3 regions of the Paenibacillus sp. FSL F4-0125 genome follow, and region 1 is predicted to be linked to each of the others. Evidence: riboswitches for the same ligand, from Rfam matches in the RefSeq annotation. Region 1 holds a riboswitch; each other region holds the start of a gene.
The links. Region 1 has a riboswitch for cyclic di-AMP ahead of NST74_RS11020 (KamA family radical SAM protein). Riboswitches for the same ligand answer to the same signal wherever they lie in the genome.

Region 1 (5,464 bases):
GCGAGTGGAGTTCCGCAATCCCCGATAGGATTTTCTATTGGAATCATTCTAACGTCAAGCTTTATGACGCTATTGTCGATTGGAGTAGTGGCTCGTTGCCAGACGATTAATGGTTTCATTTTACTCTCACAAGTATTCGTACTACCTTTCATACTGCCGTTACTTGGTTATTTTAAGATATGGAACTCCAATGTTTTTCTATTATTACCTACAGAAGGAACACTTCGCTTGTTGAGTTCGGGAACCTCAGCTATGTCACTTGGCAATTACATGTACTCCATATCGATATTACTGCTCTGGAATGTTGTGATATATGTCTGGGCAAAAAGGTCCTTCGAGCAACATGTAATGATGCGCATAGGCAAGGGAGGAGTCAAGAGATGAAGAAGTATCATACGCTTTTTCTAAGCGATATCCGTCATGCTGGGTTGGACCCGGTGCTTATGGTCGGGATCTTTGCTCCTTTAGCACTTTTAGTCGTCTCAAGATTTGGATTTCCAATAGCAGCAGAGTGGCTTACAAACGGTTATGCTTTCGATTTAAATGAATACAGTAGCTTTGCTGCGATTTTTTTAGTAATGACCTTTCCCATGCTGACCGGTATGATGACAGGTCTTTTAATGCTTGATGAACGTGATGAGAACATCATCTCTTATTACGCGGTTACGCCATTAATGCGTAAGGGGTACATGGTGTATCGTCTAGTTCTTCCATCTGTACTTTGTACACTTCTATCATTGGTGTATTTTGTAGTTTCAGGCTTATCTGACTTCCAATTGGAGCATATATACATTCTTTTATTATTAGCAATTGAAGCCCCTTGCTTTGCTTTATTTCTTGCTTCTTTTGCTGCAAATAAGGTAGAAGGCTTAGCTTTATCTAAGATAGGTGGTTTGTTTATAGCAGGGCCAATCGTAGCGTATTTTATTCCATCACCATGGCAATTCACAGGTGCGTGGATTCCTACGTATTGGCCTGCTAAGTTGTTTTTTGCTATAGAAGATGCTAGTGGTTTTAGTGTGATTGCATGCTTTATGGTGGGGCTTATATTTCATTTGAGTCTTCTGAGTATCTTGGTCAGGATTTATATAAAAAGAATTGATTGAATTATTTACAAATCAGATCCGCAGTCTTGTTTGATAACGCATTAACAGAAATAATAGCGTCATTTTTTTTCACAGGAGGGGTCCAATATTCCTCATTTCCGGGCAGGTCATCAAACCATTCTGCATCCTTAGGGCAATCTAGAATCATGAACTTTCCGTATTCCTGATCTCTGGATTGATGATATTTAAGATAGGCTTTTCCGTTATCAATGGCGAGAATTTCTATCTTTCCGGAGGTGTGTGACATGGATAGGCGTACTCTTTTGCCAAGTCCTGAGGTTCTGGCTTTGGCTTCTTCTACAATTTGATAGACTTGCTCAAGAGGTAATACAAAATCTCGGTTTCCGGCAACGGGACGATTCACGAAGAAGTAGTAAGGTGTTACGCCAGCCCATGAGAGTCGGTCTAGCAATTCTCCCAATATAACGGGATCATCATTGATGCCTTTAAGGACGGGGGTCTGATTTACGACAATTGCCCCAGCGTTGTGGAGGGCTTTAAATGCTTTTTTGGCTTCAGGTGTGATTTCACGAGGATGATTGATATGCGCCATAACATAAATTCGCTTGTCTTCGGTAGAGTAAGTACGAATCAGCTCCAGCAGCTCTTCGTCTTCAGAGATCCGCATCGGATTAAATACGGGAATCTTCGAACCTAATCTGATAATCTTGACATGCTCAATGCTTCTTAAGTTTTCAATAATGGATCTTAGCTTTGGTGTGGAGAGAATTAAACTGTCACCGCCCGTAAGAAGAACGTTGTTAATCTCAGGGTGGTTTGCAATATACTCCAGACCCGGAGAGACATCAGACATCGCTTCTTTCACGTCATTTCGGAACAGGCGTTTACGGAAGCAGTAGCGGCAATAGGCTCCGCAGACCTCGGATACAATCAGTAATGCTGTTGTTTTATACTTGTGCTGACAACCCGGCACCACATAATTCGTGTCTTCATCCGAAGCATCCCAACGTCCATATTCCAGCAGTTCACCTTCGTTAGGGATAACCAGTTTACGAATGGGATCATCTGGATCGTCCCAGTTGATCAAAGACAGATAGTAGTCATTCACACGAAAAACAAATTTGTCCGTGATTTCTTTCAAGTTCTCTTTTTCCAGATCAGACAACATAGCAATTTTGTTAATATCCGTGATGTACTTTACCTTTTGCACTTACATCTCTCCTTTGTCCCTTTGTGTGAGAAAAGAGGAAGCCTTAGTGTCAAAGGCCAATCTACTGCCAGCAGGGTCCAAAAAAACACAAAAAGAGACCCTTAGCAAGGGTCTCTGGTTATGTAAATAACATGAAAAGCAGACCCATCCACTGCTGACGAGGTTAGCTGACGGACTCGGGTAAGATGGTACCCTACATTCTAATGCTCAATGATTCGCCCCAATTAACTGGTTCCCCCGCTTTTCAACTGTAAAAGTTGGAAATTAAGCGTAGGTAAAGTATACCCCATGAAGTTTTGAAAAGTCAAAAGGGAATCCTAGATTCACCTTCAATTACTAGGGGTGCTTCCACTGAGCAGTTTAGGTAGAAGCGTTAGCAGCTTCTCCCGAGTTAACGCATCACTAGAGTTCCATTTGCTTCCGTCGAGCAGATAAACATGTCCCTGACGTACTGCCGGAAGACTTTTCCAAAGTGAACTGTCTAGTAGTCGTTCCATAGCAGCCAGTGAGTCTGGACGCTCAGGAATGAGCATGAAGATGTAATCACCAGTATAGGCAGGCAATCGCGCTGGATCAACTTCAGCGAACCCTAATTCTTCATCCAGTATGGCTTGAATCTCCTCTGTCGGTTGTAGACCACATGGGGCATAAAGCGCTGTGGAGAATCCGGACATTCCCATAGCATACAGATGATTTCCGTGGTCATAGACCAAAGCAGAGGCAGTCTCTCCGGCTTGGAGACTGGTCTCGTAAAGCTGCTGCCACATGGCAGCGTTTTTGATTGTAAATGATTCCAGCCACGCTTCGGCTTCGCGTTGTTTACCGAGCCAGCTGCCTAGTGTTCGCATTCGACTTTCGAGTGGCGCAAAGGAATCAAAGGTGAGTGTCGGGGCGATACCGGAAACGGTCCTATAGGCTCTTTCATCACTATTGGCCAAAATAATCAAATCTGGATTAAGTGAAGCGGTCAGCTGCGGGTCCAGCGGGAAACCAACATTGGCGAGCTTTTTAAGCCGATGTTTATAGACGCTGTTCCGCACGAATGCTTCATCTCCTCCGATGGGCTTCACGCCTAGTGCGAGAAGGTCGCCAAGTGTCTCTCCATGATAGACAATGCGTCTCGCTTGCTCTGGAATCTCCACTTCATGGCCTGTCCAATCTTTGACGGTAAGCTTACGACCTCGCTGATGCGCATATTGTCCGGGGGTAACTCCGGTTTTTTGCCGAAAGCGGCGGCTGAAATAATATTCATCGGAGAAGCCTACCAGTCTGGCGATTTCACGCAGCGGTTCCGTCGATTCCTGCAGGAAGCGCTTGGAATGACTAATGCGCAGATCGGTCAGGTACTCAAGTGGCTTTTTGCCGGTAAGCTGTTGAAAGATCGGTGTATACTGCCAGAACGATATCCCCGCCAGCTCAGCCAACTGCTTCACGCTGATGCTCTCTGTATAATGCTCCTCTATGAATTGTATAGTCATTTCTACGGATTCTGTGGGACTTGGTAGATGCTTGGAAGGATAATTATGCTCAAAAAATAGCAGCATCAATTCCTGGAATTTCAATTGTCGCTTGAATTGCTGCACATCATCGAAGCTATTCTTGTTCAGAAGCAAATCTTCCACAAGACGGAGTACCTTAGTGAACGGGTGGACAATTAATTCGCGTCTGCCTGAAAGTAGTTCGCCAGAATAACGTTCTGGATGCTCTTTTGTATAAATTGCTGAAAAGGTGATGAGATAATAATACATGGTCATTTCCTGATTGCTCGTACTATAGGAGATTCCGGGAGCTAGTAGATAACATTTATCTGTACTCAGCATCACGCTCTGATCATCGAGGTTCAGTTGCCCGTTTCCCCCGGTAAATACGAGAAGGGTGTAGTCATGAGTTGTACGTGATACAGGGCTTGAATCGGCAGCTTGAAGTATCAGTTCGGCATCAATCAGCTGAAACAGCAGGGAGTGGAGCGGGGGGCAGGACGATGATGTTTGCAGCATAGGTTCAGCCTCCGTTCTTTTGGTGAGAATGATTATCAATGAACTTATTGTATATAAAACAAAGAAGCATATCAACAGCTGTTGATATGCTTCTTGAAGTTTTCTATCAGCCGTGTGCTAAACACTCGATCATGGAGGGTTATTTCATATTCAATAGCTGAGGAATCTCGCCGAGCAGCCATTCTCTTGTAGTTGCATCACTGGAGGTCTTCATGATGTCCTGCGTATGGACATATCCATTCTTAACGGCAGGAAGGCTCTTCCAGATAGGGCTCTTTAATAGATTTTCTGTGGATTGTTTTGCTTCCTCCGCAACTGGAGTCAAGATGAATATACGGTCTCCGGCATATTCTTTAAGCACTTCCATAGATACTTCCTGGAAGCCTTTACCTTCATCGAGTATCTTCTGAATAGCTGGAGTTGCCTTGAAGCCATTCTCCCCATAGAGTACCTGTGAAAGTCCAGTCGCCGCCATTATAAACAGTCTGTCTCCCGGATAATAAGTGAAGACCGAAGCTGTCTCACCTTCTTGCATACCAGCAGACTTCAATTGTTTCCACATAGTTTCTTCAGCGGTTTTATATTGGGCTAGCCATGCTTCTGCTTCTGTTGTTTTACCAAGAATTCCACCAATGTCCAGCATACGTTCTTGTAATGGGGCAAAGGTATCAAAAATGATTGTAGGTGCGATTTTGGACAGCTGCTCAAAATCAGCTTCGTCTGTGCCCGCATAGATAATTAGGTCAGGTTGAAGCTCTAATGTTTTCTCCAGATTGATAGGGAAGCCTACATCCTCGACACCCTGTAACTGATCTTCAAAGACCTGGCCTTCACCCATGGATAGAGGATACCCTACCGCTTGTACGCCGAGAGCGAGCAAATCGCCATATGTTTCTCCAGAGTAGATTATTCGCTGTGGTTTCACAGGGATTTCTACAGTATGTCCTATGTAATCCGTGTAGGAGCGGGTAGTCGTTGCGGATTCATTTGCACTGCTGTCGGAGGGCTCCGTTGATGGTGCCGTGCTCGCAGCAGAAGAATTTCCAGTTGCGTTGGTCGTACTATTACCAGAAGATGATTCCTTTGAGTTTCCGCATGCTAGCAGCAATGTACTCATCAAAAAGAGTACGCATAACACAGCGAAGGACTGTCTTGCCTTGTTCATTTTTTATTGCCTCCCTAAAATATAT
Region 2 (5,464 bases), 1.0 Mb from region 1:
CGGTGTAAGGCCATTAAAAGATAGCGACCCGATTCCGAATACGATAAATGAGGCTACAGCGGCACCTATAAAACAAAACAACATAAGTGAAGTGAAAGAGAGCGAAGGTGCAAAAGCAAAAACTATGGCCAGCGCTACACCTGCTCCCGCATTCAAGCCTAACAGACCTGAATCCGCCAGCGGGTTTCTTGTCATCCCTTGCATGATTGCCCCTGCTACTGCGAAGCAAGCACCGACCATAGCACCTGCTATCGCGCGTGGAAATCGCAGTTCTCTTATCACCTGATGCTGCTGTAAATCTGGATTGAAATGAAATATTGCTTCCCATACCGTAGCTAGCTTGATATTTGCCGCACCCACCGAGACTGAAAGTGCCAGTCCAAAGGCAATAGCAGCAAGTCCAATCACTAGAATACCCATTGCAGCTGCCGGTCGGGTATGTAGAGCTTTTTTTGTATCATTTTTATTGCGATGAGCGAAATCTGAGGGTGAAACCATGAGTCGTCTCCTTAATCGATAGTTACATTAGTCTATATGATAACAACAATCATTCTCATTATCGCAAAAAAAATTAGGTTGTACAATTGTAGGAGTAGTTTTTCCGTAATATGGGAATGGTTTATAAAAAAATGGTGCAGATCTTAGTATCCTAAGATACTTGATCTGCACGCCCTTCCCCACCAAAAGATCAGTCTCATTCATGGTGAATTACGACTTTTTATTTCACAAGACTTTTTAACACATCATCAATAATTTTACCGCCAGCGTTCGCACCACTGTATAACCAGCTGCTTGTTGAGCTCATTTCATGCACATTACCAGCTTTTACAGCCGGGATACCTTTCCAAATTGCACTGTCCAGGATCTCCGAACCCTCAGTCTTATCACTGTTTACAAGAATAATATGATCTGCCGTCAGCTCAGAAAGCTTCTCTAGTGAGATTGGATTCCAAATAGCTCTTGTGCCAACAGGAATTTCTGTTACTAAGTTAGGCAGCGTTACACCAAGGTCTGTGTATAACACAGCACCACTACTGCGTGTTTCATCTACAATATAGAAGTTCTTTTGTACCAACCATAAAATCGCCACGGACTCTTGACCAATAGCTCCTTTAAGCTCTTCTTTCGCAGCAGCCGCTTTGTCTTCATACTCTTTAATGGCTTTCTCTGCTTCAGGGGTCTTGTTCAGAATTTCACCAATCTTGAGCAGCGATTTACGCCAATCTTGATTTAGTTCATCCCCAATCACATAAGTCGGTGCAATCTTATTCAGTTGGTCGTAGATACCGTTCTGTACAGAAGACTCCGATGGGATGAGAATAAGATCCGGAGCAAAGCTGGTTACTGCCTCGAGCGGAAGATCGTAGCTAATGGTAGGCACATCTTTCAATTCAGCGGCCAGATAATCCTGAACACCATTCGGTACGGACCATTGTGCTACTGGAGTCACACCCAGAGTTACCAGAGCATCCTCCAAATAAGAACCCAGTACACGCGTTGGATTAGCCGGAATCGTTACTTCATGCCCCATTGCATCCGTTAACGTCTTAGGCGCTGCAGGAGCTTCTGTGGCTTCAGCAGTAGGTGCTGCTGTAGGCTCTGATCCTGTGTTTGATGCGTTACCGGAATTATTATTACCGCAAGCGGATAAAAATAGCACCATCACCATTAATCCGACCATCGTTAATTTCATGCTTCCAAATCTTTTTCTGTTAAACCAAAACATCTAATACCCTCCTAGTGTGTACAAGCTATGTTTTCTCAAAGATGTTGACTGTCTCTATCTCACTTTTAAATGATATTGATTCTCATTCTCTATGTCAACATATAAATTTTAAATTTTGTGGATTTGTAACAATTTCCTTCTTTAAAATACAAAAAAGGCTATATTCCGAACGTTCCGGATATAGCCTCTCCTTAAGGGTTCACTATTTATTCAAATGATAAGGGACAGTCGCTACCACAACATCTTTTGAATTCATTAGGTAAGAACGGATTAAAAAGCTGGTCTGATTATGAAGTACAGCTTGCCACCAATGCTTAGTGATAAATTGTGGGATCAGGATCGTGATATGATCCGTTGCTGCGGTCTTCCACTCCACTGTATCAATAAATTTCAGTAACGGACGAATAATACTGCGATATCTGGAACGGAGTACAATCAGGCGTACACCTGGGTTCCATTCCTCCCACCGTTGCTCCATCTTTTGGATGTCCTCTTCATCAAATCCAACATATACTGCTACAACATTATCCGTTAAAGACTTGGCATAGCTAATGGAATGCAGTACAGCACGTGTTACACCGGCAACAGGGACAACAACCGTGCTGCCTTTAATCAAAGGTTTATCTGTACTTGGACATATACGAAGCTCATCAGCAATATTCAAATAGTGCTTGTGGATACGGTAGAACACGAACATTACAGCAGGTAAGAAAATGAAAGCCATCCATACGCTTGAGAACTTAGTAATGATAAAAATAAGCGTAATCGTCAATGTAGTCAGCATACCAATGGTATTTACAACAAATCTTTTTTTCCATCCCGCTGGTTTGGTTTTAAACCAATGAACCATCATTCCTAGCTGAGACAATGTGAAAGGAATGAAGACACCAACCGCATAAAGAGGAATCAGGCTTTCTGTATTTCCGTGGAATGCAGCTACAAGCAGAGCTGACAGAACACCTAGAAAAATAATACCATTGGAGAAGCCTAGACGGTCACCACGAACCATAAAAGCATGCGGCATATATTTATCTTTTGCAAACATAAATGCAAGCAGCGGGAACGCTGAGTATGCCGTATTAGCCGCCAAGAACAAAATTACTGCTGTGATACCTTGAATGAAAAAATATAAAGTTCCGCGACCAAAGGTCGATTCAGCGATCTGAGAAACAACTGTGGCCTTTTCGTCAGGCACTATGCCGTACCAATACGCCAGGAGTGTGATGCCTGTGAACATAAATCCAAGTATAACTCCCATGACCATTAAGGTCTTGGCTGCATTCTTTTCTGCAGGTGCTTTAAAGTTTGGAATAGCATTAGATACAGCCTCTACACCCGTAAGAGCTGAACAGCCAGAACTGAAGGCTTTTAATAGTAGAAACAAACTAACATTAGAAACAGCAGCGCCAATTTCAGGGACATTCGCATGCACGCCACCTGCTGCATATTTAATAATACCGGAGATAATCAACACTACAATCGACACCACGAATAAATACACTGGGATTGCGATGAATGAAGCTGATTCTGTAACTCCGCGAAGATTAATTAAAGTAAGAAGAATAATAACGGATACTGCAATAAGAACGGTGTGATTATGAAGACTTGGAAAAGCCGATGTGATCGCATCCGTCCCTGCCGACGCACTAACAGCAACGGTCAGAATGTAATCCACTAACAAAGACCCTCCTGCTAAAAGCCCTGTCGGAACACCAAGATTACTCTTGGCAACGATGTAAGCTCCGCCTCCCTGAGGATAAGCGTAGATCGTCTGCCGATAGGATAAAATCAAGATGGCCAGCAGGCCCAATACGGCTAATGCAATTGGCAGGGAATACCAGATGGCAGTAAACCCTGCAGCCACTAGTACAATCAGAATTTGTTCCGTTCCGTAGGCTACAGACGAGAGCGCATCAGAAGACAGGACAGCCAGTGCTTTAACCTTGGATAACTTTTCATGATCGAGTTCGTTCGACTTCATCGGACGCCCGATCAATAGTCGTTTTACCTTGCTTACCATGGTGGATACAGTTCCTTTCTTTGGGAGCTGAAACGGAAATTCCGCGCGCTGTTTTCATTGGTGGATTTCATAAATGCAGACACTAAAAATAGCATACGGAAATGATCCGCATGCTATGCATGGTCATTATCCCACCTTTGCTTACGAGGTTAGCTGGCGGATTCGGGCTGTGGTATAGCCCTACGGTTTAAGTCCAATCGACCCATTCCGATTCACCCCATTGGCACGAATGCCAAGTTTGGTTCCCCCGTTTTTCCTAAGAAAATTCAGCGCATATTCAACTTCTCACAAGGTCTAATATTAGTCTACAAAGTGGTTACAGTAAAGCGTTGAAAAAAATGAAAAAAGAATGAAAAAACATCCAGTAAGCGCAAATACAGCGTCTTATTGGATGCTCTCTTTCATTCTCTTCAATTATCCCTCTGGATCGTGTTTTTAATCACTTTTCACATTTTTTCGGATCACTTAAAGTTAAAAAATCAAAATCCTAAACTTTCCTCTGTATCTAACTCCATCACTTCTTCTTCCTTACGTCCGTACCAAAGTAAAATACTAATTAAAGCAAAAGCGATTAACGCAAGGAATGGTATCGTAATGAATCCAAAAAAGTTCAAGTAATCCTTATTACAAGGAACACCAATTGTACAAGGAAGAACTTTACTTAACGCAGGAATTTTCTGTTCCGCATAATGATAGATCGAGATACTGCCACCAATCAAGCTTAGTGGAAGTACATAAGGGATAATCCGTTTATCCCCTCGAAACGTTGCAATTCCCAAGAGGAATAACTGAGGATACATGAAAATTCGCTGGAACCAGCAAAGCTTACAAGGTTCATATTTCAATACTTCGCTCAAATACAAGCTACCGGCAACAGCAACTAAAGAGACGAACCAGGCCAGATACAGGCAGTTACGCTTGCAAAAAGATAGGAACTTTGTCACTTTGCCTCCACAGCTTTTGCGGCGTCATTAATTTCAGTTGAAATCGCTTCAATGTTAAATGGATCCGCAGTCTTTACTCCATTGATGTAAAGGGATGGCGTTGTAGTTACCCCTGCTTCAGTAGCTAGCTGCATGCCCTTATTTAGGTCATCTGCATACGTACGATCCTTGATATCTTTACGTAGCAGTTCGTAATCGATAGCTAACTTCTCTTTCTCCGCAAGGCTTACTAAGAAATCTTCAGTTGCCCATTCTTCGCTCTCATCACCTTGCTGTGCATATACAGCATCGTAGAATTTCCAGAATTCATCTTTATTCTGATGATATACAGATAATGCAGCAAGTGAGGCAGTCTCAGAATCTGGACCAACGAAAGCCATATTTACAAAGTAGAGCGCTGCTTTTCCCTCGTTGACAAAATCTTGAACAATCTTCGGTTTAACTGAAGTTGCAAATTGGGAACACGCTGGACATTTTAAATCACCAAATTCAACAATTTTAACAGGTGCATCCTCTTTACCGACTCTAGGTAGCTCACTGTAATTGAATTCCACTGGTTCTCCCGTAGTGGCATTTTTTGCGGCATCTTTCGAAGCTAACATAAACAATCCAACAAAAATGATGACTACTAAAGCAATGGAACCAATAATTAAAATTCTCGTCTTCTGCTTTTGTTGCTCCTGTTCTACCCGCCGTTTCTCTTGTTTGCTTAGCTGGGGAACGCTTGTACTTTTATTAGGTTTACTCAAGGAGAATTCCTTTCTGTCCTCTGTG
Region 3 (5,464 bases), 3.1 Mb from region 1:
CTTCGCCTTGAATTTATAGGACTCCAGTTCGTCGAGTACCCATTTACGGTAAGCTTTATAGCCACCAATCAGTCGGTAAGCGTGAATATCCATTAAAGAAAGTACGGTCGCAGTTGTGCGGCTGCGCATACCTCCCCTCCAGCAGAATACAGCTTTGTCCCCTTGAATCGCTGCGAATTCTTTGACAAAGGTAGGCAGCTTCGCCGCAGCAATCTCCAAACCGCGTTCTTTCGCCGCCTGCACACTAGTCTGTTTATACAAAGTGCCTACTTCAGCCCGTTCCTCATCATCAAAAAAAGGAATGTTCAGACTATCCGGTAATGTCGAATCTTTATATTCAGAAGGAGATCGAACGTCGATCACAGTGATCTGCTTCTTATTTTTTAGCATTCTTAATTCTTCCAGTGTAATATCCTGAAACAATGCACTCTCTCCTCTGGTGGCTAACTTCTTAAGTTGCCTCTAAGCTGACTCTATCATTATTGCGCAGCTATTACCGTAATCTGACCCGGATGTTCTTCTGTTACTTCTCCGATCAATGCCGCTTCTACACCTGCAGCTATCAGCTCTTGTAGCAAGGCTTCACTTTGTTCAGGAGCAACAGAAATCAACAGTCCGCCAGAAGTCACAGCATCACACAGAATATAACGGCTTAATTGGTCCATCTCTTCCGGATAAAGAATGCTGCCCTCCAAATGGGCAAAGTTATTCTTAGTTCCACCTGGAACAAATCCCTGCTCAGCCAGCTCTCTTACTCTTGGCAGCATCGGTACATCGCCTTGACGAATAATCAGTCCGTGGTTACTTCCTTTAGCCATTTCCGAGGCATGTCCCAACAGCCCAAATCCAGTAACATCCGTACAAGCGTGCACATCATACGGCTCCATGATTTCAGCCGCTTTTTTATTCAATGTAGACATCACTGTAGTGAGGCGTGTGGTTTCTTCTTCTGATAGCTGATCCTTCTTAATAGAAGTTGTTAAGATGCCCACACCGATAGGTTTCGTTAGTATCAGCTTATCCCCCACCTGCGCGCCTGCATTCGTTCTTACTTTGTCCGGATGCACCAGCCCCGTAACAGCCAATCCGAATTTAGGCTCTTTATCGTCGATAGAATGTCCACCTACAAGCGTCGCTCCTGCTTCCTGCACCTTGTCCGCTGCACCGCGCAAAATGTCACCGAGAATGCTTTTATCCAGAACAGAGATAGGAAAAGCTACAATATTAAGCACTGTAAGCGGCTTACCACCCATAGCATAAATGTCACTTAACGCATTGGCTGCTGCAATTTGCCCAAAGGAATAAGGGTCGTCCACGATCGGTGTGAAAAAATCAACAGTTTGCACTAATGCGAGTTCATCGCTTAAACGATACACGCCTGCATCATCACTAGTATCCAAACCTACAAGTAGATCCGGGTTAGGAACGGTTGGTGGCAGACTGCGAATAACCTGCATGAGATCGGCGGGACCGATTTTGCAGCCGCAGCCTCCTTTTGAAGATAATGAAGTCAATTTTATAGTTTCGGCTTGAGACATCATGACTCAGCTCCTTTAGATAGTTAATATCGAATATCTTTAATCTTACATCAGTAGACAGCAATGTACAAAATGCATAGGTACCGATTGGATTTCATTATTCTGTTCTTTGAGAAGTGCTATGAGTGGTATTCTTTCGATTAATAGTATGCTAAAGGCTGGCTCATTCGTAGATTTCGCTACTTTGAGCCAGCCTTTAGTTCGATACTCTGTACTTTAGGGAGGTTTTCCCTATACTACTATACAAAAGAACGTCCCACAGCCAGTTCATACTCCCAGCTATAGAAAGCCCTCATATCCTGCTTAAACGTTAGCCGGCCATTAAGACCCTGAAGAGGTTTATGCAATCTAAGGTGCTTTCTCCACTAGGATCAACTGATCTGCTGAGCATCCTGATGTTTCTCCAAAAAACGCTGAAGAATAGCATTAAATTTCTCCGGCTGACACAGATTACTAGGATCTAATGCGTTAGGAATGATTGCTAACTGAGCATGCGGCAGCTGAGACACCATATCCTTCATACAGTTGACACCAAATTCACTAAAGTCACCGACTATACATAACGCGGGACGGTTAAAAGATTTTAAGCATCTAGTGTAATCCACATGACTCGTAGCCAGCCTTTGGCGATACAATTCCCGCGGACGTTTGTCGAGAAGTCCTCTTCTAATCTCGTTATAGGCCAGGTTCCAGCGTTCGCGATACATCATACGAATCGAAGGCAGTACAAGCTCACTAGGAGCGTAATACATTAACCAACTACAATATGCAGCCATAAGCTGAATTTTACCTACTATTGTTGATGCATGACTTCTACAAAAGCTATCCGCGACAACAATCGCCTTTACCCGTTCCGGGTATTGTTTCGCAATATGTTGAACGACGATCCCCCCATAGGCGCTCCCGACAAAAACCGCCTCACGAATGCCCAAATCATTCAATAGCATAATTATATCTAGGCATTGCGTTTCAATAATCTCGTTTGGAGCCTGCAGCAATTCACCTGATTTGCCATTCCCCCGTAAATCGCACAGAATCACTTTATATTTATCAGAAAAATACTCTAATTGTGGTTTAAACATGCTATGTGTTAATCCATGTCCATGGATAAACACAACCGGAGTCCCTGTTCCAATGATTTCGTAATAGAGCGAAGTTCCATTCAGTTTAGCAATAGGCAAAATTAACACCTCTTTCACAGGTAGGTTCTATATCTATATGTGCTTATAAACGCAGCAAAAAACCACAGAGGGATTCTCTGTGGCTATTCATCATCAAATACGCCATTCATCCTCTCTCCATACGCTTACGAGGTTAGCTGTCGGATTCGGGCAGTGAGAGTTGCCCTACCTGTATGGATGCACTATTAAGCATCTGTAACAGGATTCACCCCATAACTAGTACCGACTGTCATATCGATTTCCAGTTGTTGGTTCCCCCGCTTTCCTTAACGGAAATTAAGCGGACTTCTTATGTAATTGTCAGTTATGTGATGAATCATACTCCGTGTAAGGTTTCTTGTAAAGTTGAGCCCTGGGCAAAATAATGATGAAAGCCATGCTTTTCATTTCATATTGAGCATACTCTTCGTTTTCTCTTTCTATTGCTCTTGTTTACTCGGTTTATTAAGAAAAAGCCGAGCGGTCATCAGAGATCAATCCCTGAACCACTCGGCTTCTATATACAATCATTCGGCTACAACAGATCGGCGTTTTTCAATGCATGCTCCCAGCTCGGAAAAAAGAACAGCGCACTTCTCATAAGATCAGGATCGCTTTGCTTCACTTGTTTTTTGCTGATCGAGCTTCCGTCAGTTTGAAGCTTTTTGATACGACTTAACACTTCATCAGCCTCCAAAGGAATTTCCATTGAAACACTCCTTTCTCAGTGACCTGGTTTCCAATCATTTTCTCCATAATATGCAAATTTATTCTTCATTTCGATTTATAAGGATTAAACCAGCTGATAGATCGGTTGTTCTGCAATAAAATAAGTAGGAATCGTTGGGTATTTCTCTGCCAAAACTTCAGCTAAATATTTCATTCCCGGGGCTTCACTCTCCGCATGACCTAACATAATCAGCGCATTCGATCTACCTTGATGTACTGCATCCCTCACATATTCCGGAGTTTCCCACTCTGGCCCTTCGCCAGCAATCAGTAAATCAAGATTGTGCTGATTAAAAAGAGGGATAGCCATTGTCCCGCCTCCTCTGTAACCCACTGATATCCCCACATGTCTGCATACCTGGGATAGGTCACCAGCAACACGTACATAGGGGATTCCTAGTTTTCTTTTTATGTACTGAGCCGCTTCACTTACTGTCATGGCAGGAATCGTAAGGATTGTAGCAGCGGGTTGCTGCTCATCCACATAAGCTGACCATTCAAGCTCTCGCAGCAAGCCCACCATGATCCCATCCGGTTTATGACAATGCCAATAATCATGATAACGAAAAATAGCCATTTCAGAACGTTTGATCAAACTCAGTTTCGTGCGATAAACAGCGTCATCCTCTAACCACTCACTTGTCTCATGGTGACTGTAATACACACCTTCATGTGTGATCAGCAAATTGGCGTTCATAGCCATCGCTCGTTCCACAACATATTGCGTAGCGCAAAATGCTGTAACTATCCCTGTAACCACCATTTCTGGATTTCCTGGCTGAAGTGTATCCACAGTCCCCTCTATCTGTTCCTCAGTTCCCATTAAATCTTCCAGTATTGTTCTTATCGTAATGTTCACCGTAACCATCCCTTTGAGTTTCATTCTTCTGATCTACAAACAAATAACCCACCCTTATTTAATATAAGGACGGGTTATTTTACTACTTGAGCAGCTTACCCGCTCTATAATTTTGGGGCAGAGCCGATAATACGGTGAAAGGCTGGCTTCGGATGATGCCCTTCATCGAATAAGAAGGGCCAGTTCTTCCGACCACGAACAGGGAAATCATCCAGCCAGGTATAGTCATCCGCCGCTCCCCAGAACGTGACTGAACTAATTACGTCACGGTATTCTCTCAGCAGTGCGAACATCGTTTCATATCGATCTGCTTGAAGTTCGAGCAGATCAGCAGGTACTGTCTTTAAGTCCATTCGTTTGTCTTCAAAACGGAACATGGATACATCCAGCTCAGTCAATTGAAGCTGAAGTCCTAACGAGGCATATTTCTCAATCGCAGCACGAATATCATCAAGATTCGGATCGTATAGATTCCAGTGTGCCTGCAATCCGACGCCATGGATCGGCACCTCTTGATCCAATAGCGACTTCACCAGTTCATAGATTTTATCGCGCTTTAAGGGATTGGATTCATTATAGTCATTGTAGAATAATAATGCCTTAGGATCAGCTTCATGGGCGAATTCAAATGCTTTAGCTATAAAATCCGGGCCAACAATGTCGAGCCACTTCGAATGGCGAAGAAGCTCTTCTCCTTCATCGGCAATAACTTCATTCACAACATCCCAAGCATAAATATCTTCCTTATAACGTCCTACAACGGTCTGAATATGTGATTTGACTCGTGCAAGCAAAATCTCTCTGCTTACAGGTCCTCCGTTCTTATCCTTAAACAACCAATCCGTAGTCTGATTGTGCCAGACCAAGGTATGTCCGCGCATCGCCATCTTATGTTTCCGGGCGAAGGCAACTAGCTGGTCTGCTGCCCTAAAGTTATAAATATCCTCAAGTGGATGTAGACTTTCAAATTTCATCTCATTCTCAGCAGTTATACTGTTGAAATGATAAGCAAGCAAGTGCTCCTGTGATTGTATCGTAAATGGGTTGACCGCTGCGCCAATCTTGAAATTCTCCGAGAACACTGTCTTTAGTGCAGGCTCTGAGTAATCGCTAGCTTGTCTCATCAAGTTCCCTCCCTACAAAAGCGTACATATTTAGCATTCTACTCATGATGATCG

Region 2: it holds a riboswitch for cyclic di-AMP, as region 1 does, so the genes downstream of both, NST74_RS15950 (APC family permease) here and NST74_RS11020 (KamA family radical SAM protein) in region 1, are expected to answer to the same signal.
Region 3: it holds a riboswitch for cyclic di-AMP, as region 1 does, so the genes downstream of both, NST74_RS25155 (alpha/beta fold hydrolase) here and NST74_RS11020 (KamA family radical SAM protein) in region 1, are expected to answer to the same signal.

What each region holds. Positions count from the first base shown of each region.
Region 1 is NZ_JBBOZJ010000001.1:2,579,159-2,584,622, forward strand. Features, by position in the region: gene NST74_RS11010 (fluoroquinolone export ABC transporter permease subunit) at 1-384, shown strand, start outside; gene NST74_RS11015 (hypothetical protein) at 381-1,106, shown strand; gene NST74_RS11020 (KamA family radical SAM protein) at 1,108-2,277, opposite strand; cyclic di-AMP (ydaO/yuaA leader) riboswitch at 2,415-2,558, opposite strand; gene NST74_RS11025 (AraC family transcriptional regulator) at 2,607-4,274, opposite strand; gene NST74_RS11030 (ABC transporter substrate-binding protein) at 4,414-5,439, opposite strand.
Region 2 is NZ_JBBOZJ010000001.1:3,616,028-3,621,491, forward strand. Features, by position in the region: gene NST74_RS15940 (FecCD family ABC transporter permease) at 1-498, opposite strand, end outside; gene NST74_RS15945 (iron-hydroxamate ABC transporter substrate-binding protein) at 719-1,726, opposite strand; gene NST74_RS15950 (APC family permease) at 1,929-3,746, opposite strand; cyclic di-AMP (ydaO/yuaA leader) riboswitch at 3,870-4,028, opposite strand; gene NST74_RS15955 (disulfide oxidoreductase) at 4,226-4,690, opposite strand; gene NST74_RS15960 (DsbA family protein) at 4,687-5,439, opposite strand.
Region 3 is NZ_JBBOZJ010000001.1:5,673,065-5,678,528, forward strand. Features, by position in the region: gene mnmH (tRNA 2-selenouridine(34) synthase MnmH) at 1-423, opposite strand, end outside; gene selD (selenide, water dikinase SelD) at 480-1,541, opposite strand; gene NST74_RS25155 (alpha/beta fold hydrolase) at 1,910-2,719, opposite strand; cyclic di-AMP (ydaO/yuaA leader) riboswitch at 2,826-3,012, opposite strand; gene NST74_RS25160 (hypothetical protein) at 3,234-3,407, opposite strand; gene NST74_RS25165 (Nif3-like dinuclear metal center hexameric protein) at 3,492-4,286, opposite strand; gene NST74_RS25170 (endo-1,4-beta-xylanase) at 4,391-5,410, opposite strand; gene NST74_RS25175 (glycoside hydrolase family 43 protein) at 5,453-5,464, opposite strand, start outside.